3 regions of the Flavonifractor hominis genome follow, and region 2 is predicted to be linked to each of the others. Evidence: predicted binding sites of a transcription regulator. Region 2 holds the regulator's gene; each other region holds the start of a gene.
What was found. Region 2 encodes NrdR, which represses ribonucleotide reductase genes. Its sites were predicted from a motif close to CACNANATNTNGTG; they were not measured.

Region 1 (7,625 bases), on a different contig from region 2:
TTTTAAAACGTGGTATCATATCCCATACGTGTGAGCAGAGGAAGGTATCACCCCTGCTGCGCGGCTCCTTTGGGTCTGTCAATGGAGGATTACAGGAATGAGTTTGCTGCATTTTGTGAGAGAACTGAACCGGGTTGTGGTGCTGTTTTTCACACTGCTGTATTTATATCAAGGAATATATGCGGTGGTGGGACTGATTTTCCGCCGCTGGAAGGACCATCATACACCCGAACGCATGCACCGTTTTGCCGCCGTGGTTTCCGCCCGAAATGAGGAGGGGGTCATCGGCGAACTGCTGGAGAGTCTGAAACAACAGAACTATCCGGCGGAGCTTTTGGATCTGTACGTAGTGGCCGACAACTGCACCGACGACACCGCCGGAGCGGCCCGCCGGGCGGGCGCCTTTGTATATGAGCGGTTTAATCAGAGCCGGAAGGGCAAGGGCTACGCCCTGGACTATCTCTTCCGCCAGTTGAAGGCGGAAGGGCGGGATCAGTACGACGCCTATCTCATCTTCGACGCGGACAATCTGGTGGATCCCAACTTCGTCGCCGAGATGAACCGCACCTTTGACAAGGGCTACGACGCGGTGACCTGCTACCGCAACTCCAAGAATTTTGGGGACAACTGGATTTCAGCGGGCTACTCCATCTGGTTTTTGCGGGAGGCCCGGTTCCTCAATTTCCCCCGCGCTCTCCTGGGCACCAACTGCCATGTGTCGGGTACCGGCTTTTTGGTATCGGCCCAGCTGATCGAGGAGAACGGCGGCTGGCCCTTCCATCTGCTCACGGAGGACATCCAGTTTTCGGTGGACTGCGCCATCCGGGGCAAACGCATCGGCTACTGTGACAAGGCGGTGGTCTATGATGAGCAGCCCACCACGTTCCAGCAATCCTGGGATCAGCGGCTGCGGTGGTCCAAGGGCTTTTACCAGGTGGACCGGGAGTATACCGCGCCCCTTCTGCGCGGGTGTTTCCGCCCCGGACGGCTGGGGACCTCCTGCTACGATATGTTCGTTACCGTAGCCCCCGGTATGCTGCTGACCCTGCTGATGATCCTGTTTAACGGGATCCTGCTGGCAGCCTGCCTGACCGAGCCGGCGTTCTGGGCGGTGCGGATCATCCGTGAAACCACAGGCTTTATGCTTTCCAGCATTGTGAGCTTCTACCTGGGGCTGCTGGCCTACGGAGTGTTGACCGTACTGTCGGAGTGGAAGCACATCCGGGCTACGCCGTGGAAAAAACTGGGGTATGTCGTTACCTTCCCCGTATTTATGTTTACCTACATCCCTATCTCCATCGCCGCACTGGTGCAGAAGGTGGAGTGGAAACCCATCTACCATAGCGCCGCAAAAAAGTTCAAAGAGATCGCACCCTAAAATGGGAGGGAGCCGGGCAGGCAGCCGGCTCCCTCTTGCATTTGTCAGGGAGTTTGTGATATACTATCCCACAATCATGTTGAGCAACAAGGAGGAGCACAGCACATTATGGACACCATCCCCCCTTTATCAAAGCCGCTGCTGATGGACGGCGCCACCGGGACCGAGCTGTTCCGGCTGGGCATGCCCCAGGGCGTCTGCACCGAACAGTGGGTGTTGGAGCACCCTCAGATGCTGCTGGAGCTCCAGCAGGCCTATGTGGAGGCGGGCAGCCGGGTGCTGCTGGCGCCGACCTTTGGTGCCAATCGGGCCGGGCTGGAGCGGTATGGTCTGAGCAGTCGGGTGGAGGAGTATAACCGCCGTCTGGTGGAACTCAGCCGCCAGGCGTCCGGCGGCCGGGCGCTGGTGGCGGGGGATCTGGCCCCATTGGGGCGGGCCATCGTTCCCTTTGGGGAGAGCCGGTTTGAGGACCTGGTGGACATCTACACCGAGCAGGCCGCGGCGCTGGAACAGGCCGGGGTGGACCTGTTCGTGGTGGAGACCATGGTGAGCATGGCGGAGGCCCGGGCGGCGGTGCTGGCCTGCAAAAGCGTGTCGGACAAGCCGGTGTGGGTGAGCTTTACCTGTGACGACGAGGGGCGCACCCCTACCGGTACCGATGTGCTGGCGGCCATGATCGTCATGCAGGGCATGGGTGCGGCCGCCTTTGGACTCAACTGCACCGATCCTGTGGTGACGGCCCAGCAGCTGGAGCGGCTCACGCCCTATGCCGGCCTGCCGCTGATCGCCAAGCCCTCGGCGGGGCTGCCCGGGGCGTGCTGTACGCCGGAGGAGCTGGCCGCGCTGGTGCCCGCCTATGCCAGGGCCGGGGCGCGGATCTTCGGCGGCTGCTGCGGTACGGGAGCGGCACATGTGTCCGCCCTGAACCGGGCGGTGGGGCAGGTGGATTTTACCGCTTTCCAGCCGCCGGAGCGGGATCCAGACGTGATTCCCTGTGCCAGCGAAAAGGAGGCCCGCTTTATTACCCCCGACGTGGATGTGGGGGAGACCATTGAGTGCTCTCCCGATCTGATGGAGGATATCCTGGCCGCCGAGGAGGAGGCGCCCCAGGGCGCGCTGAAGATCGCCATCCTGGAGCAGGATGACCTGGATATCTTTGCCGAGAATCAGTATGTGGTCAAGGACGCGCTGTGCCTCTGGTCCGATGTGCCCGAACTGCTGGAGGGCGCCCTGCGCATCTATCAGGGCCGGGCTTTCTGGGATGGAACGGAGGATCTGGACCAGGAATTTCTGGAGCGGATGGCCCGCACCTATGGACTGGTGCTGCTCTGAGGAGCGTCAAGTCCCGGGGGGCAGTTTTTTCAAAATCAGCGAAACCGCCAAAAAGCACGCCCCGTTTTTGGGGCGCGCTTTTTGGTTTGCGCCTTGACGAGTGTATCAAGATACGGTATTATAGAAAACGTCGAACGAGATTAGACACAAGATATAGTGCTGCTTTGCGCGGCGATATGTGGCCCGGTGCAGGGCTTTTTTTATGAGCAGGAAAGGAACGGATGCTGCCATGACACTGACCAAAATCAAGAAACGGGACGGCCGTCTGTCCGATTTTAATGAGGATAAGATCGTACGGGCCATTACCAAGGCGTTTGACGCCACCTATAAGCCGGGACAGGCCGATGTGGCCCGGCGCCTGGCCGATGAGGTGCTCTCCATTCTGGAAGTGGAGGGGGAGCGGCAGCCCGATGTGGAACACATCCAGGACCTGGTGGAGCGGGTGCTGATGGACAACGGTTATGTGCAGACCGCCAAGGCCTACATCCTCTACCGGGAGGAGCGCAGCCGTGCCCGGGAGATGAACACCCGGCTGATGAAGACCTATGAGGACATTACCTTTTCCGCCGCCAAGGAGTCCGATCTGAAGCGGGAGAACGCCAACATCGACGGGGATACCGCCATGGGCTCCATGCTGAAATTCGGCTCCGAGGGCGCCAAGCAGTTTTACGATATGTTTGTCCTCAACCCCGACCACGCCCGGGCCCACCGGGAGGGGGATATCCATATCCACGACCTGGACTTTCTGACCCTCACCACCACCTGCTGCCAGATCGACATCAAAAAGCTCTTTGAGGGGGGCTTCTCCACCGGCCACGGCACTCTGCGGGAGCCCAACGACATCTCCTCCTATGCCGCGCTGTGCTGCATCGCCATCCAGTCCAACCAGAACGACCAGCACGGCGGCCAGAGCGTGGTCAACTTCGACTACGGCATGGCCGACGGCGTGCGCAAGACCTTTGTGCGCCTCTACCGGCAGAACCTGGCCCGGGCCCTCATGCTGCTGGAGGACCGGGAGGACCCGGAGAGCGAGCTGAAGGGGATCATGGCCGGCATCAAGGAGCGGACCGGACTGGTCCCCACCCTGGAGGACTGGGACGACTACGCCGCCGCCGAACGGGAGGCCATGGCGCCCGCTTTCGGTACGCAGGAGGAGATCGCCAAGGCCCAGCGCTTTGCCCACCAGCGGGCGGTGAAGGAGACCGACCGGGCCACCTATCAGGCCATGGAGGCCCTCATCCACAACCTGAACACCATGCACTCCCGGGCCGGGGCCCAGACCCCCTTCTCCTCCATCAACTACGGCATGGATACCTCCCCCGAGGGACGGCTGGTGATGAAAAACGTGATGCTGGCCACCGAGGCCGGCCTGGGCGGCGGGGAGACCCCCATTTTCCCCATCCAGATCTTCCGCGTCAAGGAGGGGGTCAACTACAACCCCGGCGAGCCCAACTACGACCTGTTCCAGCTGGCCATCCGGTGCTCGGCCAAGCGGCTGTTCCCCAACTTCAGCTTCATCGACGCCCCCTTCAACCTGCAATACTATAAGCCCGGCCATCCCGAGACCGAGATCGCCTACATGGGCTGCCGCACCCGGGTCATCGGCAACGTATACGACCCCAGCCGGGAGATCTGCAACGGCCGGGGCAACCTGAGCTTTACCACCATCAACCTGCCCCGGCTGGCCATCAAGGCCCGGGGAGATCTGGACGCCTTCTTCGAGGGGCTGGACCGGATGATGGACCTGTGCGTGGACCAGCTGCTGGAGCGCTTTGAGATCCAGTGCCGCAAGCACGTGTACAACTACCCCTTCCTGATGGGCCAGGGGGTGTGGCTGGACAGCGACAAGCTCAGCTGGGACGACGAGGTGCGGGAGGTGCTCAAGCACGGCACCCTGTCCGTGGGCTTCATCGGCCTGGCCGAGACCCTGAAGGCCCTCATCGGCGCCCACCACGGCGAGAGCGAGAAGGCCCGGGTGCTGGGCCTGGAGATCATCTCCCACATGCGCTCCCGCATGGACGAGGAGAGCGAGAAGCGGGGCCTCAACTTCTCCCTGCTGGCCACACCGGCGGAGGGACTGTCCGGCCGGTTCGTCAAGCTGGACAAGGTCCGCTACGGCATTATCGAGGGGGTCACCGACCGGGAGTACTACACCAACTCCTTCCATGTGCCGGTGTACTTCCCCATCTCCGCCTACGACAAGATCAAGATCGAGGCACCCTATCACGCCCTCACCAACGCCGGGCACATCAGCTACATCGAGATGGACGGCGACCCCACCGACAATCTGGAGGCCTTTGAAAAGGTCATCCGCTGCATGAAGGAGAGCGGCATCGGCTACGGCAGCGTGAACCACCCGGTGGACCGGGACCCGGTGTGCGGTTTCTCTGGCATCATCGGGGACCAGTGCCCCGGCTGCGGCCGCACCGAGGCCGACGGCGTGCCCTTTGAGCGCATCCGCCGCATCACCGGCTATCTGGTGGGCACCCTGGACCGCTTCAACAACGCCAAGCGGGCCGAAGAGCACGACCGGGTCAAGCACTCGGTCTGAGAGGAAGAGAGATATGACACAGCCGAGCATCCGCCTCAAGCGGGGGGAGGGCCGGGCCTTCAAGGCCGGCGGCCCCTGGATCTATGACAATGAAATCGGGGAGATTTTGGGCGACCCCGCCGACGGGGACGTGGTGGCCATCCAGGACTACAACGGCTACCCCCTGGGGGTGGGCTTTCTGAACCGGGCCTCCACCATCGCGGTGCGGGTGCTGTCCCGGAAGGCGGACGCGGTCATTGACGAGGCCTTTCTGGAAGCCCGGGTCCGGGCCGCCTGGCAGTACCGGAAGGACACGGTGGACACCTCCTCCTGCCGGGTGATCTTCGGGGAGGCCGACTTTCTCCCCGGCCTGGTGGTGGACAAATTTTCCGACGTGCTGGTGGTGGAGTCCCTGGCCCTGGGCATCGACAAGCTGAAATCCACCATTTTGAAGCTGCTGGTGGATGTTCTGGCCGAGGACGGCATTTCCATCCGGGGCATCTACGAGCGCAGCGACGCCAAGGTGCGCCTCAAAGAGGGTATGGAGCGGGTGAAGGGCTTTTTGTCCGAGCCCTTCGACCCGGTGGTGGAGATCGTGGAGAACGGGGTCCGCTACCAGGTGGACGTGGCCGAGGGACAGAAGACCGGCTTCTTCCTGGACCAGAAGTACAACCGCCTGGCCATCCAGCCCCTGGCCAAAGGCGGCCGGGTGCTGGACTGCTTCACCCACACCGGGGCCTTCGCCCTCAACGCCGCCAAGGGCGGCGCCCGGGAGGTGCTGGGGGTGGACGCCTCCCAGCTGGGGGTGGATCAGGCCACCCGCAATGCCGAATTGAACGGCATGAGCGACCGGGTGCGGTTCGAATGCCATGACGTGTTCGAGCTGCTGCCCGAGCTGGAGAAGAAAGGCGAGCAGTTCGACCTGGTGATCCTGGACCCGCCGGCCTTCACCAAGTCCCGCGCCTCGGTGAAGAAGGCGGTCACCGGCTACCGGGAGATCAACCTGCGGGGCCTCAAGCTGGTGAAAAACGGCGGCTATCTGGCCACCTGTTCCTGCTCCCACTTCATGACCCCGGAGCTGTTTACGAAAACCATCGGGGAGGCCGCCCGGGACGCCCACCGCCGCCTGCGGCAGGTGGAGTACCGCACCCAGTCCCCCGACCACCCGGTGCTGTGGGGGGCCGACCAGTCCCTCTACCTGAAGTTCTACATCTTCCAGGTGGTGGACGACCGGTAACACCGGAGAAAAAGGGCGGTGCTTTATGGATCACACACAGCGCTTTGAGGGCCTGGCCGGGGTGTATGCCGCCGGTCGTCCGACCTATGCCCGGGGCCTGCTGGACGCGCTGTATGGGGAGTACGGTCTTTCGGCGGCGTCGGTGATCGCCGATGTGGGCGCCGGGACCGGTAAGCTGACCGGACAGCTGCTGGACCGGGGCAGCTTTGTATACTGTGTGGAGCCCAACGCCGACATGCGCGGTGCCGCCGCCCGGGCACTGAGCGCCTGCCCCAGGTGCCGGGTGATAAACGGGACGGCGGAGGCGACCACGCTGGAGGCGGAGTCGGTAGACTGCGTAACGGCAGCTCAGGCCTTCCACTGGTTCGACCCGCTCCGGTTCCGGCGGGAGTGCAGGCGGATCCTGCGGGGAAACGGGCCGGTTTTCCTGATCTGGAACATCCGGGACCCATCCGACCCGGTGAACCGGGACAGCTTCCGGATCTTCTCGGAGTACTGCCCAGCCTTCCGGGGCTTTGGGGGCGGCATTCAGAAGGACGACGCCCGGATCCGGCAGTTGTTTGGGCATGGGTATGCCTACCGGGAATTTGAACATCCCCTTTGCTATGAAAAGGACGGCTTTCTCCGCCGCAGCCTGTCCGGCTCCTACTCCCTGCGGCCGGGCGATGCCCGGTATCCGGAATACCTGCGGGCGCTGTCCGGGCTGTTCGACCGGTATGCGGAGAACGGGCTGCTGCACATGGCAAATCAAACGGTGGTCTATGTTGGAACGGTAGACTGACCGACGGGAACGCAGATAGGGGCCGCTGTGGACAGCGGCCCCTATCTGTGCGCTTTGGAGAAGAAGGAGGATAAGTGTTATGATGCGTATCGCCAATACGGTGTCCGACTCCATTGTGGACGGCCCCGGTCTGCGTTTCACCGTGTTTACCCAGGGCTGTCCCCACCACTGCCCCGGCTGCCACAACCCGGACACCCACGATCCCGCCGGGGGCCGGGCGGTGGGTGTGGAGGAGCTGGCGGAGACGATGGGGAGCAATCCACTCACCGACGGCCTCACCCTCTCCGGCGGAGAGCCCTTCTGCCAGGCGGAGGAGTGCGCCGCGCTGGCCCGTCTGGCCCATGAAAAGGGCTTGAACGTGTGGACC
Region 2 (7,625 bases):
AATCGCCGTCATCCGAACCACCGGAACTGGAACCACCGGAAGGCGTAGTAACGACTGCAGAGGTATTGCCCGTGGTCTTACCAGTTACGCTGGTGCTGTTCAGAGTCACTTTTTTCACACTGTTGGCTACGTTCAAATTGCCCTTCACAGTAGAGTTCTTCAGTACAGCCTGGTCCCCATTGACCAGAACGTTGCCGTTGACGGTAGTCTTCTCTACTGTTACATTGTCACCACAGATGATCAGATTGCCATTCACCGTGGCATCCTTCAGTGTTACACCGTTCGCCGCAACAATCACGATACCGTCCTGCACACCGGTTATCGTGGTATTGTCCTGTGTGATATAGGCCACTACAGCATTATCCAGCATGGTGACCGCAGAAGCACGGGTCAGAGACGTCTCAGGCGCAAACAGGCCGCCGCCTACTCCCTGGATATAACCAGCCGACCGCATAGCAGATACATAAGGCATCGCCCAGTCAGCAATGCTGGCATCATCCTTGAAGTCCGTGCGTCCCGTAGCCAGTTCCAGCCCCAGCGCCACAGCGACCATCTTACAGGTCTCCTGGCGGGTTACCGGGTCACTGGGACTAACCAGGCCGTTCCCCCGTCCGTTCATGATACCGGCCGCCACACATTTCAGAATGTACGGGGTGTACCATGCGTCCGACGGAAGATCATTGAACTGGTTCTCTGCCGTTACCTCCAACTTCAGGGTCTCGGCCAGAATCTTTGCCAGTTCCGCACGGGTAATGTTTGCATCTGGGTTAAATTTCCCCGTTCCGTCACCAGCAATGATGCCATACTCACTCCATTCCAGAATGGCATCTTCTGCCCAGTGTCCGGCGACATCTGTATACTGCACTGTAGATGTCGTCGGTTCTGCTGTCTCCGTCGGCGTTTCCGCCGCGTAGACCGGTACCATTAAGCTCAGGATCAGACTCAACGCCATAACAAGGGATAGAATCTTCTTCCATTTTTGCCTCATACCGTATCAGCCTCCTCACTTTTCCTTTTCTTTTTTCCTTGAGAGGTGCAGTTTCTCCCAAGTTCTTATAACATTATACGCTAGTATATTAGAACATTCAACCGCACAGTTCACATACTTTTTACCGTTTTTTCGTCATATTAGCCAATTTTAAGCTTCATTTAGAAAATTATGTAATTTATTTTACTCATATTGACCGCTCTATTTTGCCTACAATACCACTTCTGTACGTTGCAAAAAACATCCTGCAAAGCAAATACTTACAGCATATGCTTTCCTGCATACATCTTAAAACGCAAAAAGACACCGGGACTTCCAATAACGGAAGTCCCGGTGTCTCATTTGGCAGCGGGTGAAGGATTCGAACCCTCACATACAGAGTCAGAGTCTGCTGTGCTACCCTTACACAAACCCGCTATATTGAACTCGCACTCGTTGAGCGCAGGTGTTATTATACCAGACCAATCCAAAATGTCAACAGTAAAATCAAAAATTTTTCAAAAAATTTAGGGCCGGGGATTTTCCCGGCCCTGTGTCTGGATACGCACTTAGAACTGATTGGTGTTCTTCGCCTTATTCTGAGCCTGCTCCTTCTTCTTGTTCTGAGGATTCTGGCCGCCGACCTTATCCTGGCTGCCGGGATTGTGGAGCTTATTACGGCTTTCGCTCTCGTTCTGCATTGCGCTCACCTCGCTTTCGCTCTGTCTCTATTCTGTCCGAATTTTTCCGTCTCATACAAAAACATTTAAAATAAAGATACCACCCCGTTCTTCTTTATGATATAATAAGCTAAATTTAGAGTCTGGGAGGCCAGAGACTATGAAATGCCCTTATTGTGCCCATCCCGAAAGCAAGGTGGTTGATTCCCGTCCCTCAGATGAGGGAGCCAGTATTCGCCGACGTCGGGAATGCCTGGAGTGTCACAAGCGCTTTACCACCTATGAGACAATGGAGAGCCTGCCTTTGGTCGTCATAAAAAAAGATGGCAGCCGTCAAACGTTTGACAAAAGTAAATTACTCAACGGAATGATCCGCGCCTGCGAAAAGCGCCCTGTTCCCTTCCATGTTCTAGAGGAAATCTCCAACGAAATTGAACAAACACTTCAAAATGCAATGGATCGTGAAATTCCATCTGCCAAAATCGGCGAACTGGTCATGGACCGTCTCAAAAGCGTGGATGAAGTTGCTTATGTCCGCTTTGCCTCGGTCTATCGTCAATTTAAGGATATCAGCACGTTTATGGCCGAGCTGAATAAATTGCTCCAAGAAAAATAAACGTTCATTCCGCATACGGCTCCCTCCGTATGCGGAATTTTTATCCCTATGCACAGTACAAACCAATTGGTATAAAAAAAGCCGGAGCAAGCGAAAACGCTTACTCCGACTGGTACGGCTGAAGGGATTCGAACCCCCGACCTTTTGGTTCGTAGCCAAACACTCTATCCAACTGAGCTACAGCCGCATATTCTCTTCTGCATCAGCAGCTAAATTATAATAGCACGGTTTTCCGCAAAATGCAAGAGGAAAAATCAAAATTTTTTATTTTTTCCCTTAGGTATTCCCAGCAAAATTCTAATGAAGAAGGACACGCTATATAGCGTGTCCTTCTTTATGGTGCGCGAGGCGGGACTTGAACCCGCACGTGCGTAATGCACACTAGAACCTGAATCTAGCGAGTCTGCCAATTCCACCACTCGCGCATATGGTGCGGATGACGGGACTCGAACCCGTACGGCCATGGGCCACTAGCACCTCAAGCTAGCCAGTCTACCAGTTCCAGCACATCCGCAAATGCAGCTTCAAAAGACTGCTTGATTATTATAGCGGTCACAGCTATATTTGTCAACATATATTTTCCCATTCTCTTCAATTTTAAGTCTTCCGGTTAATTTTAAAAAATATCAAAATTTACCCTTGTATTTTATGGCCATCCATGGTATAGTGTTAATGTTACAATGTAATTTCCGGGTGTGGCGAAGTTTGGTATCGCGCTTGAATGGGGTTCAAGAGGCCGCTGGTTCGAATCCAGTCACTCGGACCAAAATGGTTGTCCGGACGATATGATTCCATTGGATCATATCGTCCGGACTTTTTATTTTATCTATCCATGTCGTTTTTCATATTCTATACGATTCGCGCCATCTATAAGAAGTACTATACCTACAATTATAGAACAGACGAAGCATCGCTATGGATACTCCGTCTGTCAACCGAATTCAAAAAGATGTCACCCGATAGGCGGTCCGCTGATGGTAGCTCTCTCCCGCCCGAAGGACCACATTTGGAAACTGTGGATGGTGCACCGCATCCGGCCAAGCCTGGGTTTCCAGGCAAAAGGCCGACCTTGGTCCATAGGAGGCACCTTCTTTTCCCGGTGTACCATCCAGATAGTTAGCAGTATAGAGTTGAAGCCCCGGCTGGGTCGTATAACACTCCAGACACAGCCCACCGCCGGTGACCCGGGCAGCCAGGTGCATGGGCGAACGAGGCTGACAACTCAGGATAAAGTTGTGGTCGTACCCATTCCCCAGTGTTAGCTGGGGGTGTTCCATGGCTAAGCCCTGGATAAACTCCATTGGTTGACGCAGGTCAAAAGGCGTATTCTCTACCAGCAGCAATATTCCGGTAGGCGTACTGTTTTCATCGGTTTCCGTAATAGCATCGGCCCAGATTTGAATCTGCTGGCCTTTTAGAGAGCCACAGGCATGGCCCAGCAGATTAAAATAGCTGTGATTCGTCAGATTGCAGAGGGTATCGGCGTCGCTCTCGGCCTGATAGTCCAAAGTGAGCACTCCGTCGGCCGTGAGGGTATAGGTTACACGCACCTGCAACCTGCCCGGAAAGCCCTCCTCCCCGTCTGGACTAACGTAACTGAGCACTAAAGCTCCATTCTCCTCCCGGGCCTGCCACACCGCTTGATTGAAGCCGCGGATCCCTCCATGGAGACAATTTGGGCCGTTGTTGGCTGCCAGAGGGTAGGTCGTTCCATTCAAGTCAAAGGAGGCTCCGCCGATCCGGTTGGCCACCCGTCCCACCAAGGCGCCCAGGTACTTGTCCTGCGCCTCGTACTCCGCCAGAGTTTCGCACCCCAGTACGATGTCCCGCTCTCCCTCACCGGCAGGGACGGTAAAAGAACGGAGAATACCACCATAGGTCAGCACCTGGGCGGCATACCGGCCGGCCCGAAGGGTCCAGAGCTCCACTTCCCGCCGGTCGGCAGTCAGTCCGAAAGGTTGCCATATCAGTTCCGCCACAGTTTACACCTGCCTCAAGAAGCGGAGGAAAGCCTCTTTGCCCTCGGTCGTGCGGGCATACACACCTGCATGCTCCAACACTTTGGCAAAGACCAGGCCAGTCTCCTTGTATACAAGGTCCAGGGCATTGTCCCTGGTAATGGTATACTTATCCTTAAATCCCTCTGCCCAGCTGGCATGCGACTCTGTCAGCGGGTCTGTCCGCAAGTCCTCGCCCTTCACCAGCTTCTCCGCTACAGTAGCCAGCTCCGTTTTCAGGCGGGCGGGGAGCACCGCCAAACCCATGACCTCGATGAGTCCGATGTTTTCCTTCTTGATGTGGTGGAGCTCGGCGTGGGGATGATACAATCCCAGAGGATGTTCCGGGGTAGTCAGGTTGTTGCGCAGCACCAGGTCCAGTTCGTAGTCACTCCCCCGCCGCCGGGCAATGGGAGTAATGGTATTGTGGGGCTCCCCGTCGGTCTCGGCTAGAATCATAGCACTCTCATCGGTATAGCTCCGCCAGGACAACAGGATACGGTTGGCTAGCTCCACCAGCCGTGCAGGGTCGGCGCAGGTCAGGCGCACCACAGACATGGGCCACTTGACGATGCCTGCGCGCACATCCTTATAACCCGGAAAGTCAAATTCGGTTTCCACCGGTGCTCTCTCCATGGCGAACGTATACCGGCCGCCCTGGAAGTGGTCATGGGCCAGGATAGAGCCGCCCACAATGGGCAAATCGGCATTGGAGCCCACAAAGTAGTGCGGGAACTGCCCCACAAAGTCCAGCAGCTTGCCGAAACAGGCCCTGTCGATCTTCATAGGGGTGTGTACCTTGTTTAGGCAGATACAATGCTCATTGTAGTACACATAGGGGGAGTATTGCAGAAACCAGGGCGAGCCGTTGATGGTAATGGGGACGATGCGGTGATTTTGTCTGGCAGGATGATTCACCCGGCCGGCGTAACCCTCATTTTCTGCACACAGCTGGCACCGCGGATAGGCAGCGGCGGGCAAATTACGGGCTGCCGCGATGGCCTTGGGATCCTTCTCCGGCTTGGAGAGATTGATCGTGATGTCCAACTCACCATACTCGGTCTCTACCTTCCACTGCACATCCTTCGCAATACGATCTCGGCGGATGTAGTTGGTATCCTGGCTGAATTTGTAGTACCAGTCGGTAGCCTTTTGAGGAGACTCCCGGTATAGAGCCTGAAACTTCTCAATCACCTGGGCAGGCCGGGGGGTAAGCGCTCCCATAAGCTTGGTATCTAAAAGATCCCGGTAGGTAATGGTGTTCTCCTTCAGTACACCCCGCTCCGCAGCGTCGTCCAGCAAGGCCTCCAGCACAGCAGGCAGCTCGCCCTCTGCCACAGCGGGCAGCTCTTCTGGCAGGATGCAGCCATCTAGCTCCAGAGCTTCCAACAATGCGTTGGCTGCCCATAGCTTCTCCGACGGCTGGATCAGCTCTTGATCCAGCGCATAGGACAGCAATTTGGCAATGGCCTGGTCACGCTCCATGCTCATCCCTCCTCAAAGCCATGGGGATGGTCCCTATGCCAGGCCCAGGCCGTGGCCACGATGGTAGATAGATCGTTATACTTGGGCTTCCAGCCCAGCACCTGGACAGCCTTCTCAGAGGAGGCAATGAGCTGCGCAGGATCTCCTGCCCGCCGGGGTGCCATCTTGGCCGGGATGGGGTGGCCGGTGACGGAGCGGGCCACATCGATGACCTCCTGTACCGTAAAGCCCACGCCGTTGCCCAAGTTGAACACGTTGTTCTCTCCGCCGGACATCAGGTAATCCAGAGCCAGAATGTGGGCCTGGGCCAGGTCGGTGACGTGGATATAGTCTCGAATGCAGGTACCGTCCTTGGTGGGATAGTCGTTGCCAAACACGCTCACCGCCTCGCGCTGGCCATTGGGCACCTGCAGGATGATGGGAATCAAGTGGGTCTCCGGATCGTGGGCCTCCCCGATCTTTCCCGAGACATGTGCGCCGCAGGCGTTGAAGTACCGCAGGGCCACATACTTCAGCCCGTGAGCCCGGGACACCCAGCCCATCATGTGCTCCATAGCCAGTTTGGTCTGGCCATAGCAGTTGGTGGGGATGGTCTTGTCATCCTCCAGAATAGGTACCCGCTCCGGCTCACCGTAGGTGGCGGCGGTGGATGAGAAGACAATCTTGTCCACCCCGTGAGCTACCATGGACTGGAGGAGCACCATGGTGCCATAGAGGTTGTTGTCATAATACTTCAGGGGATCGGACATGGACTCCCCCACTTGCGAGGAAGCGGCGAAGTGAATCACTCCGTCGATCTTTTCCGCCTGGAACAGGGTATCCAGAGCCCCCCGGTCCCGGATATCCAGCTGATAGAACTTGGCCTTGGGGTGGACAGCAGCCTTAAAGCCGGTCTGCAGATTGTCAGCCACCACCACCTCACGTCCGGCGTCAATCAGCTCATATACCGTGTGGGAGCCAATGTACCCAGCTCCACCTAATACCAAAATCGCCATAGAAAATGTGCTCCTTTCTCATCCAACAATTCGCTTAAACACTCAGCCCCAGAGTACGGTGCCGCCTACGGGACGAATGGACAGCACGTGGCAGCTGCCCGTTCCCAGCACGGCTTCCACCTGGGTCTGGAACTCTTTCAGGCTGTCCAAAGGGACAAACGCCTGGATGGTACCAGCGAAGCCGCCGCCATGGACCCGACAGGCCCCCCGTCCCGCCAGAGCGCGCTCCGCCACAGTCAGAGCTACCGCCATGGCCTGCTCGTTTACCGCCCCGGCAGGCGTGATATCCTGCAGCAGTTCCCAGGAGGAGCGGCCGGACTGGTTTACCAGATCCAGGAATGCATCAAAGTCACCCTTCTCCAGAGCATCGGCCTGCTGTCCCACCCGCTTGTCGTCGTCAAAGAAGTGGAGGGCCCGGAGCACTGCCCGGTCACCCACCGCCCGACGCAGTTGAGGCAGTTCTTTCAGCACGTCGGTTTCCTTCACTTCCCGCAGCACGGTTTTACCGAAAAAGGCCGCCACCGCGCCCATCTCCTGAGGAACCGCCGCATATTCCGCCGTCAAATCGGCATGGCTGGCCCCAGAGTCGATGATACACAGGGCGTAGCCCTCCTTGGTCAGATCCACCGTCATACTCCGTACCACAGGGGAGGAAGGGTCGGCAAAATCGATGGCTACCGCGCCCCCCACCGAGGAGGCAGTCTGGTCCATCAGGCCGCTTGGCTTGCCAAAGAACACGTTTTCCGCTTTCTGGCCCATTTGGGCAATGACCACCGGGTCCAGCTCGTCAGAGCAGAACAGGTGGTTCTCAATGACTCCCAGCAGTACCTCACAGGCCGCCGAAGAGGATAATCCAGAGCCAGGCAGCACATCAGAAACTGCGTA
Region 3 (7,625 bases), on a different contig from region 2:
CTACGGCACCAACACCACCGGCATCTACGGCGACCCCTATTCGGTGGTGCTGAGCACCATCCAGCCCAAGACCCTCTATGAGCCCAACAGCTCGGTCCCCCAGGGCTCCAAGCCCCAGAAGGACCCGGAGCGGACGGCCTATACCGGCAAGAAGGTGGAGGTCCACCAGCGCCTGCGGGACGCCAACGGCAACGTCATCAGCGACACCGTCATCCATGTGGACACCTTCTCGGCCCGGGACGCGGTCTACTTCTACAACCCGGCCGACGCGGCCCTGTGGGGCATCGACCCGGCCACCGGCCTGCAGACCCTGACGCCCACGGCCACGCCCACACCGGCGGCTACGCCGACCCCGGCGGCGACCCCCACGCCTTCGGCCACCACGACTCCGGAGGCCACCGCTACCCCGGCGGCAACCCCCACCCCGGCAGCTACGCCGACCCCGGCAGCCACAGCCACGCCGGAGGCTACGCCGACGCCGGCAGCCACGGCCACGCCGGAGGCCACACCGGCCACCTCCTCCGGCCCAGGCATGGAGCCGGTGGAGACCGCCGCCTCCCCTACCCCATAACCGCAGCAAACAGGGCCCCCCGCTCCGGGCGGGGGGCCCTGCTGTGTCAGACAAAGGAGCATGTCCATGTTTCAAGGTTTTTCCGATGCCACCGTGGATTTCATGTGGGGCATCCGCTTCAACAACGACCGGACCTGGTTTGAGGCCCACAAGCAGGAGTACCAGCTCCACTTCCAGCAGCCCATGAAGGCCCTGGCCGACGAGGTGTACGCCGGCTTCACCGACCGCCACCCCGACCGGCCGCTGGTCTGCAAGGTCTCCCGCATCTACCGGGACGCCCGGCGGCTCTTCGGCCGGGGGCCCTACAAGGACCATCTGTGGCTGAGCCTGGTGCGCCCCCATGAGGAGGGCTGTGCCGAGCCGGTGTTCTGGTTCGAGCTGGCCCCGGAGGGCTGGTCCTGCGGCATGGGCTTCTGGCAGGCGCCGGCGGTGACCATGGCCAAGTTCCGTGCCCGCATGGACCGGGACCCGGCCCCCATGGAGCGTCTGGCCCGGCGCTTTGCCGCCCAGGACCGCTTTGCCCTGGAGGGGGAGGACTACAAGCGCCCCAAGCCGGCCCCCTCGCCCCTGCTGGCCCCCTGGTACAACAAAAAGAACCTGGCTCTCTCCCACGACGCCCCCCACGAGCCGGTGCTCCGCAGCCATGAGCTGGTGGAGCTGCTGCTGGAGGGGTACGACTTCCTGCTGCCCTACTACGACTACCTGCTCTCGGTTTCGAGCGACCCGGACCCCCGGGCGCAATGACAATTTTTACAGCGTAAATCCCTCCCGGCGCCGCACATACTAGCACAAACGGCGTGGAGAAAGGCGGCGGATGGGATGAAGCAGATTTTCCGGCGGCGCGCGGCCCTCTGGCCCGCGCTGCTGTTTTTTGTTGCGCTGGCCGGGTGCGGCCCGGCCCGGACGGTGGACGCGGTGGTGGAGCTGCCGGAGGAGCCCAAGCTGGTGGCCCTGACCTTTGACGACGGCCCCCGCCGCGCCACCACCACCCGCCTGCTGGACGGGCTGGCCCAGCGGGGGGTGCACGCCACCTTTTTCCTCATCGGCTCCCAGGTGGAATACCAGCAGGACGTGGTGCAGCGCATGGACCGGGAGGGGCACCAGATCGGCATCCACACCTTCGACCACGTGGAGCTCACCGAGCTCAACCATGCAGACTTCAGCGCCCAGGTGGACACCACCCGGGCGCTGCTCAAGCAGACGCTGGGCCACAACGACTTTCTGCTGCGCCCGCCCTACGGCCTGCTGGACGAGAGCGTGAAGCAGTGGGCGGGGTGCCCCATCATCCTGTGGTCGGTGGACCCGGAGGACTGGAAGGACCGGGACGCCGACCGGGTGGTGCAGGCGGTGGTGTCAGCCTGCCGGGACGGGAGCATCATCCTGATGCACGACATCTATCCCGAGTCGGTGGACGCCGCCCTGGAGATCGTGGATCAGCTCCACGCCCAGGGCTATCTCTTCTGCACGGTGGACGAGCTCTTCGCCGCCCGCTCCCTGCCCCTGGAGGCGGGGCAGGTCTACTCCAACGCCTATCCCTGAATGAGGTAGGTGGCGCTGAGCATCCCCCACAGCAGGCAGAAGCCGATCATTCCCGGGCTGCCCAGGAACAGGCCCCACCGCCCTTCGGCGGGCAGGTCGGGCCGGGCGGGCTGGAACTGGAGGTGCCGGTACAGCGAGCGCAGGCAGAACCCGCCCACCAGGATGGAGAACATGACCACCCCGGCCACCACCAGCTCTCCCGTGGACCCCAGCATCTCCATCAGGGGCACCAGGCCCACCGAGACGGCGTTGAGGGCGGCGTGGAGCAGCATGCACTGCCACAGACTGCCGCTGCGCACCGCCGCGATCCCCAGCACGATGCCCACCGCCGTGGAATAGAAGAACTGGCTCAGGTTGCCGTGGAACAGCCCGAAGCACAGGGCGCTGGCCACCACGGCGAAGCCCTCCCCCCAGGGGCGCAGCCGCTCCAGCAGCATCCGGCGGAACATGAGCTCCTCACACACCGGCGCGATGAGGCAGCCCAGCACCAGGTTGAGGACCAGGGGGTACTCGGTGGTCTGCTCCACCGGGTTGACCGGCGTGGTCCCCAGCAGGTAGCCCAGGGCCTGGATGATCTGCAGGGTGAGGAAATTGGTCAGGTACAGGGCGCACAGCGCCCCGGCCAGCATCTTCAGCAGCTCCAGGGGCCCCATGGGCCGGGGGGCCGGCCGGGCCGGGGCGGGCGTGCCCCGCAGCACCAGGCAAAACACGGGGAAGCCCACCCCGTAGGCCGACAGGGCGGTCACTGCCCACAAAAACACGGGCTGCCCCGTCACCTCGGGGCAGAGCAGCATGGCCGCCAGCGTCAGGACCACCTGGGTGGCCAGCATGCTCCCCATCTGGGCCGCCAGGGCCCAGCCCATGCGGGAAAAGCTCTGCCGTGCCTGCACCTCTTCCAATGTCAGTCTGCGTCCCATTCCGCCGCCTCCCAAAGAGTTTGCACTCATTATACCAATTTTTTCTCATTTCCACAAGAAACGAAATGTTGACAAGCCCTCTCCGCGCGGGTACAATATCTTGTGCTGAAATTGACTCGGAGGAGAGATTTTATATGCCCATTTCGGAAAACGCAAAGGCCGTGCTGGAGCGGCGTTATCTGGCCCGGGACGAGCAGGGCCAGCCCACGGAGACGGTGGACGGGCTGTTCCGCCGCGTGGCCAACGCCGTGGCCGAGGCCGACCGCCGCTTTGACCCCAAGGCGGACGTGGTGGCCACCGCCCGCCGGTTCTATGAGATGATGACCAACCTGGACTTTCTGCCCAACTCCCCCACGCTGATGAACGCCGGCCGTCCTCTGGGGCAGCTGTCGGCCTGCTTCGTGCTGCCGGTGGCCGACTCCATGGAGGACATTTTTGACGCCATCAAGAACGCCGCCCTCATCCACAAGAGCGGCGGCGGCACCGGCTTTTCCTTCTCCCGGCTGCGGCCCAAGGGCTCCACGGTGAACTCCACCGGCGGGGTGGCCAGCGGCCCCATCTCCTTTATGAAGGTGTTCAACGCCGCCACCGAGGCGGTGAAGCAGGGCGGCACCCGCCGGGGGGCCAACATGGGCATTCTGCGGGTGGACCACCCGGACATCATGGAGTTCATCACCTGCAAGAACGACACCACCGAGATCACCAACTTCAACATCTCGGTGGGCATCACCGAGACCTTTATGGAGGCGGTGGGGAACAACGCCATGTACGACCTGGTGGACCCGGCCACCGGCCGGGTGACGGGCCAGAAGAACGCCCGGGAGGTCTTTGACGCCATCGTCACCTCCGCCTGGCAGACCGGCGAGCCGGGCATCATCTTCCTGGACCGGCTCAACCGGGACAACGCGGTGCCCAGCCAGGGGGAGATCGAGTCCACCAACCCCTGCGGCGAGCAGCCCCTGCTGCCCTATGAGAGCTGCAACCTGGGCTCCATCAACCTGGTCAACCACCTGATGAAGACGGTGGCCGGCTGGGTGCTGGACCGGGCCAAGCTGGAAAAGACCATCCGCACCGCCGTGCACTTTTTGGACAACGTCATCGAGGTCAACCAGTATCCCCTGCCCGAGATCGACCAGATGACCCGCTCCACCCGGAAGATCGGCCTGGGAGTCATGGGCTTTGCGGACATGCTGCTCTACATGGGCGTGCCCTACAACAGCGAGGAGGGCGTGGCCCTGGCCCGGGAGGTCATGGACACGGTGAACACCATCGGCCACCAGGAGAGCGAGCGCCTGGCCGAGGTGCGGGGCGCCTTCCCCCTGTTTGAAGAGAGCATCTACAAGGACGGAAAGCCCATCCGCAACGCCACCGTCACCACCATCGCCCCCACCGGCACCCTGTCCATCATCGCCGGGGTGTCCTCCGGGGTGGAGCCGGTGTTCGCCTACGCCTACATCCGCAACGTGATGGACAACACCCACCTCATCGAGACCAACCAGATCCTCAAGGACAAGCTGGTGGAGGCCGGGGTGTACTCCGAGGCGCTGATGCAGCAGATCGTGGAGCAGGGCTCCCTGGCCCACGTGGACGGCATCCCCGAGGACATCAAGCGGGTGTTCGTCTGCGCCCACGACGTCTCCCCCATCTGGCACGTGCGGATGCAGGCCGCCTTCCAGGAGTACACCGACAACGCCGTGAGCAAGACGGTGAACTTCCCCAACTCCGCCACCAAGGAGGAGGTGGCCGAGGTCTACCGCCTGGCCTACACCCTGGGGTGCAAGGGCACCACCATCTACCGGGACGGCAGCCGCAGCGAGCAGGTGCTCAACATCGGCAAGGTCAACGACGGCAAGGCGTCCTCCGGCCGGGTGTGCGAGGAGTGCCAGCCCCCCCACGAGGCCTACGGCCACATCCAGCCCCGCCCCCGTCCGGCGGTGACCACGGGCTTTACCGAGAAGGTGCGCATCGGCTGCGGCAACCTCTACATCACCGTCAACTACGATGAGAACGGCATCTGCGAGGTGTTCACCAACACCGGCCGGGCCGGCGGCTGCCCCAGCCAGAGCGAGGCCACCGCCCGCCTGGTGAGCGTGGGCATCCGCTCGGGCATGGACCCCAAGGAGATCATCCAGCAGCTCAAGGGCATCCGCTGCCCCTCCTGCCTGCGCCAGCAGGGCGTGCCCGTCACCTCCTGCCCCGACGCCATCGCCAAGGCCCTGGAGAAGGTGCTCAAGGTCTCCCAGCAGAACCACGAGCCCGCTCCCGCCCCCATCGCCCCGGCGCCCAAGGCCTGCCCCATGCCGGGCATGACCCCCGCCGAGGCCAAGCTGGCCAAGTTCTGCCCCGAGTGCGGCGCCAAGCTGGAGCACGAGGGCGGCTGCGTCACCTGCCGTGACTGCGGCTACTCCAAGTGCGGCTGACCGCGGCTTTTTCCACAAAGAAAACAGCGCATGGCAAACGCCATGCGCTGTTTTTTGTTCTCCAGTCACGCCTCTTCCTTCAGGTCCGCCTCGGTGAGGGCCATCAGCTCCTCCTTGCCGGGGGCCTCCAGGGCGGCCAGCCGGTCGGCCTGCCGGGCCACCGCCCGCTCGAACCGGTTGCGCACGTCCCGGGCGTTGCCGAAGTTCTCGTCCCGCTGGTCGTAGAGGGCCTGGAACTGGGCCCGGGCGCACGCCTCCCCGGCCGGGTCCAGGGTGTAGCCGTTTTTGCGGCACATGGCCTGGAAGATCTCCATGAGCTGGGCGCCGTTGTAGTCGTCAAAGTGGAAGTACTTGTTGAACCGGCTCTCCAGCCCCGGGTTGGCGTGGAGGAAGCGCTCCATCAGCTCGGTGTATCCGGCCACGATGACGATCAGGTCGTCCCGGTGGTCCTCCATGCCCTTGAGCAGGGTCTCGATGGCCTCCCGGCCGAAGTCGTTGGGGGCGTCGGGGTTGGCCAGGGCGTAGGCCTCGTCGATGAAGAGCACCCCGCCCAGCGCCTTCTGGAGCACCTCCCCGGTCTTGAGGGCGGTCTGCCCCACAAAGCCGGCCACCAGGCCGGACCGGTCCACCTCCACCAGCTGCCCCTTGGAGAGCACGCCGATGGCCCGGTAGATCCCGGCCAGCAGCCGGGCCACCGTGGTCTTGCCCGTGCCCGGATTGCCCAGAAAGACCAGGTGCAGGCTCATGGGGGGCACCGGCAGGCCGTGCTCCTGCCGCAGCCTGCGCACCTTCACCAGGTTGATGAGGCTCTTGACGTCGGCCTTCACCTGCTCCAGCCCGCACAGCCCGTCCAGCTCGGCCATCAGCTCCTCCAGGCTGGGGGCGGGGGCCTCCTCCTGTGCCTCGCCGGCGGGCGGGGCGGGCGTCTCGGCCGGGGCGGGGTCGGGGGCGGGCCGGCGGGTGACGAACTGCCCCACGTCCAGCGGCGGCTTCTCCTCCGCCAGGCCGTCCCGGTCGCACAGGGTCCCCAGCGCGTCGGCGCAGGCGTTGACAAAGCCGGCCTCGGCCTCGCTCACCACGTCGTCCACCGCCGCGAAGAGCAGCAGCATCAGCACCGTCAGATCGGTGAACCGCCGGGCCAGATGGCTCCCCGCCACCTTGTCGCAGGCCCGCATGCGGGGGAAAAAGTCGGGGGCCCGGAAGCCCGGGTAGCCGCTTACGGCGGTGGACAGCTCCCAGAACAGGATGGAGGGGGCCGGGTTGCCCCGGGTGTAGATGGCGTTATAATATTCCACGTGCCGCGGGGTCAGGCTGGCCCCGTCCCGCTGCCACACCCCCAGGGCGCAGGCCCGGAAAAACACATCGGCCTCCCGGGTGAAGCGTTCCCGCAGCGCGGCGTCGGCGATCTGCCCCCGGAAGGCGGCCACCCCCTCGCTGTACTGCCGGTGCACCTCGGCGGCGCTGAGCGATCCCTTCAAGTCACAACACCTCGTTTCTCTTTTTGTTATTATATCCGAACCTTGGCCCCGGCGCAAGGCGGCTTTTGGTTGACATAAATATTAAAAAACCTTTACATTTTCCGCCCCGCCGTTGACGAAGGCGCGGACAGCGTGTAAAATGAAAGTAATCTGTCGACCGGAAGGAGATTTGGTATGGCATCTAAGCGCAGCAGAGGCAATCTGCCCGAGATGATCCACTGTGAATATTGCGGCGAGGACTATTCCTCTACTTATAAACACTGCCCGTTCTGTGACGAAATGGACCCCGAGGCGGACGACTACGATGAGGACGCCCCCGCCCGGGGCGGCAAGCGCCTGGTGACCAACACCCGCGGGGGCGGCTACGGCGCGCCCCCCTCTCCGCTGAAGATCATCGGCATCATCATCTCCCTGGCCCTCATCGTGGCGGCGGTGATCATCGTCATCTCCATCATCAAGCCCCTGGTCTCCCGGGGGAACGTCACCCTCCCCAGCGATTCGCCGGCCCCGGTGGAGAGCGTCTCCCCCGTCCCCGAGTCGGATGCGCCCACGGATGAGACCGCCCCTGCGGATACCGAGATGCCGGAGGACACCATCCCTGCCGACCAGACGGCCACCAGCTTCACCCTGGACAAGACCGAGTTCTCCTTCAGCGACCGCTGGCCCGATCCCATCACCCTGTCGGTCACCTTCGTGCCCG

Region 1: WMO45_RS09320 (anaerobic ribonucleoside triphosphate reductase) is a predicted target of NrdR. The motif match lies at 2,856-2,869, and genes of this name have one in related genera.
Region 3: WMO45_RS12245 (vitamin B12-dependent ribonucleotide reductase) is a predicted target of NrdR. The motif match lies at 3,119-3,132, and genes of this name have one in related genera.

The regions. Positions count from the first base shown of each region.
Region 1 covers NZ_JBBMFT010000005.1:21,505-29,129, forward strand. Annotated here, with positions in the region: gene WMO45_RS09310 (glycosyltransferase family 2 protein) at 98-1,378, shown strand; gene WMO45_RS09315 (homocysteine S-methyltransferase family protein) at 1,487-2,710, shown strand; gene WMO45_RS09320 (anaerobic ribonucleoside triphosphate reductase) at 2,940-5,261, shown strand; gene WMO45_RS09325 (class I SAM-dependent rRNA methyltransferase) at 5,275-6,477, shown strand; gene WMO45_RS09330 (class I SAM-dependent methyltransferase) at 6,503-7,258, shown strand; gene nrdG (anaerobic ribonucleoside-triphosphate reductase activating protein) at 7,341-7,625, shown strand, end outside.
Region 2 covers NZ_JBBMFT010000001.1:17,649-25,273, reverse strand. Annotated here, with positions in the region: gene WMO45_RS00135 (S-layer homology domain-containing protein) at 1-988, opposite strand, end outside; tRNA gene WMO45_RS00130 (tRNA-Gln) at 1,332-1,405, opposite strand; gene WMO45_RS00125 (hypothetical protein) at 1,537-1,668, opposite strand; gene nrdR (transcriptional regulator NrdR) at 1,808-2,263, shown strand; tRNA gene WMO45_RS00115 (tRNA-Arg) at 2,374-2,450, opposite strand; tRNA gene WMO45_RS00110 (tRNA-Leu) at 2,601-2,688, opposite strand; tRNA gene WMO45_RS00105 (tRNA-Leu) at 2,692-2,777, opposite strand; tRNA gene WMO45_RS00100 (tRNA-Pro) at 2,953-3,029, shown strand; gene WMO45_RS00095 (aldose epimerase family protein) at 3,205-4,242, opposite strand; gene galT (UDP-glucose--hexose-1-phosphate uridylyltransferase) at 4,246-5,745, opposite strand; gene galE (UDP-glucose 4-epimerase GalE) at 5,748-6,740, opposite strand; gene WMO45_RS00080 (galactokinase) at 6,783-7,625, opposite strand, start outside.
Region 3 covers NZ_JBBMFT010000011.1:13,949-21,573, reverse strand. Annotated here, with positions in the region: gene WMO45_RS12265 (VanW family protein) at 1-571, shown strand, start outside; gene WMO45_RS12260 (DUF2461 domain-containing protein) at 638-1,315, shown strand; gene WMO45_RS12255 (polysaccharide deacetylase family protein) at 1,391-2,110, shown strand; gene WMO45_RS12250 (CPBP family intramembrane glutamic endopeptidase) at 2,101-3,027, opposite strand; gene WMO45_RS12245 (vitamin B12-dependent ribonucleotide reductase) at 3,162-5,447, shown strand; gene WMO45_RS12240 (AAA family ATPase) at 5,513-6,925, opposite strand; gene WMO45_RS12235 (Ig-like domain-containing protein) at 7,100-7,625, shown strand, end outside.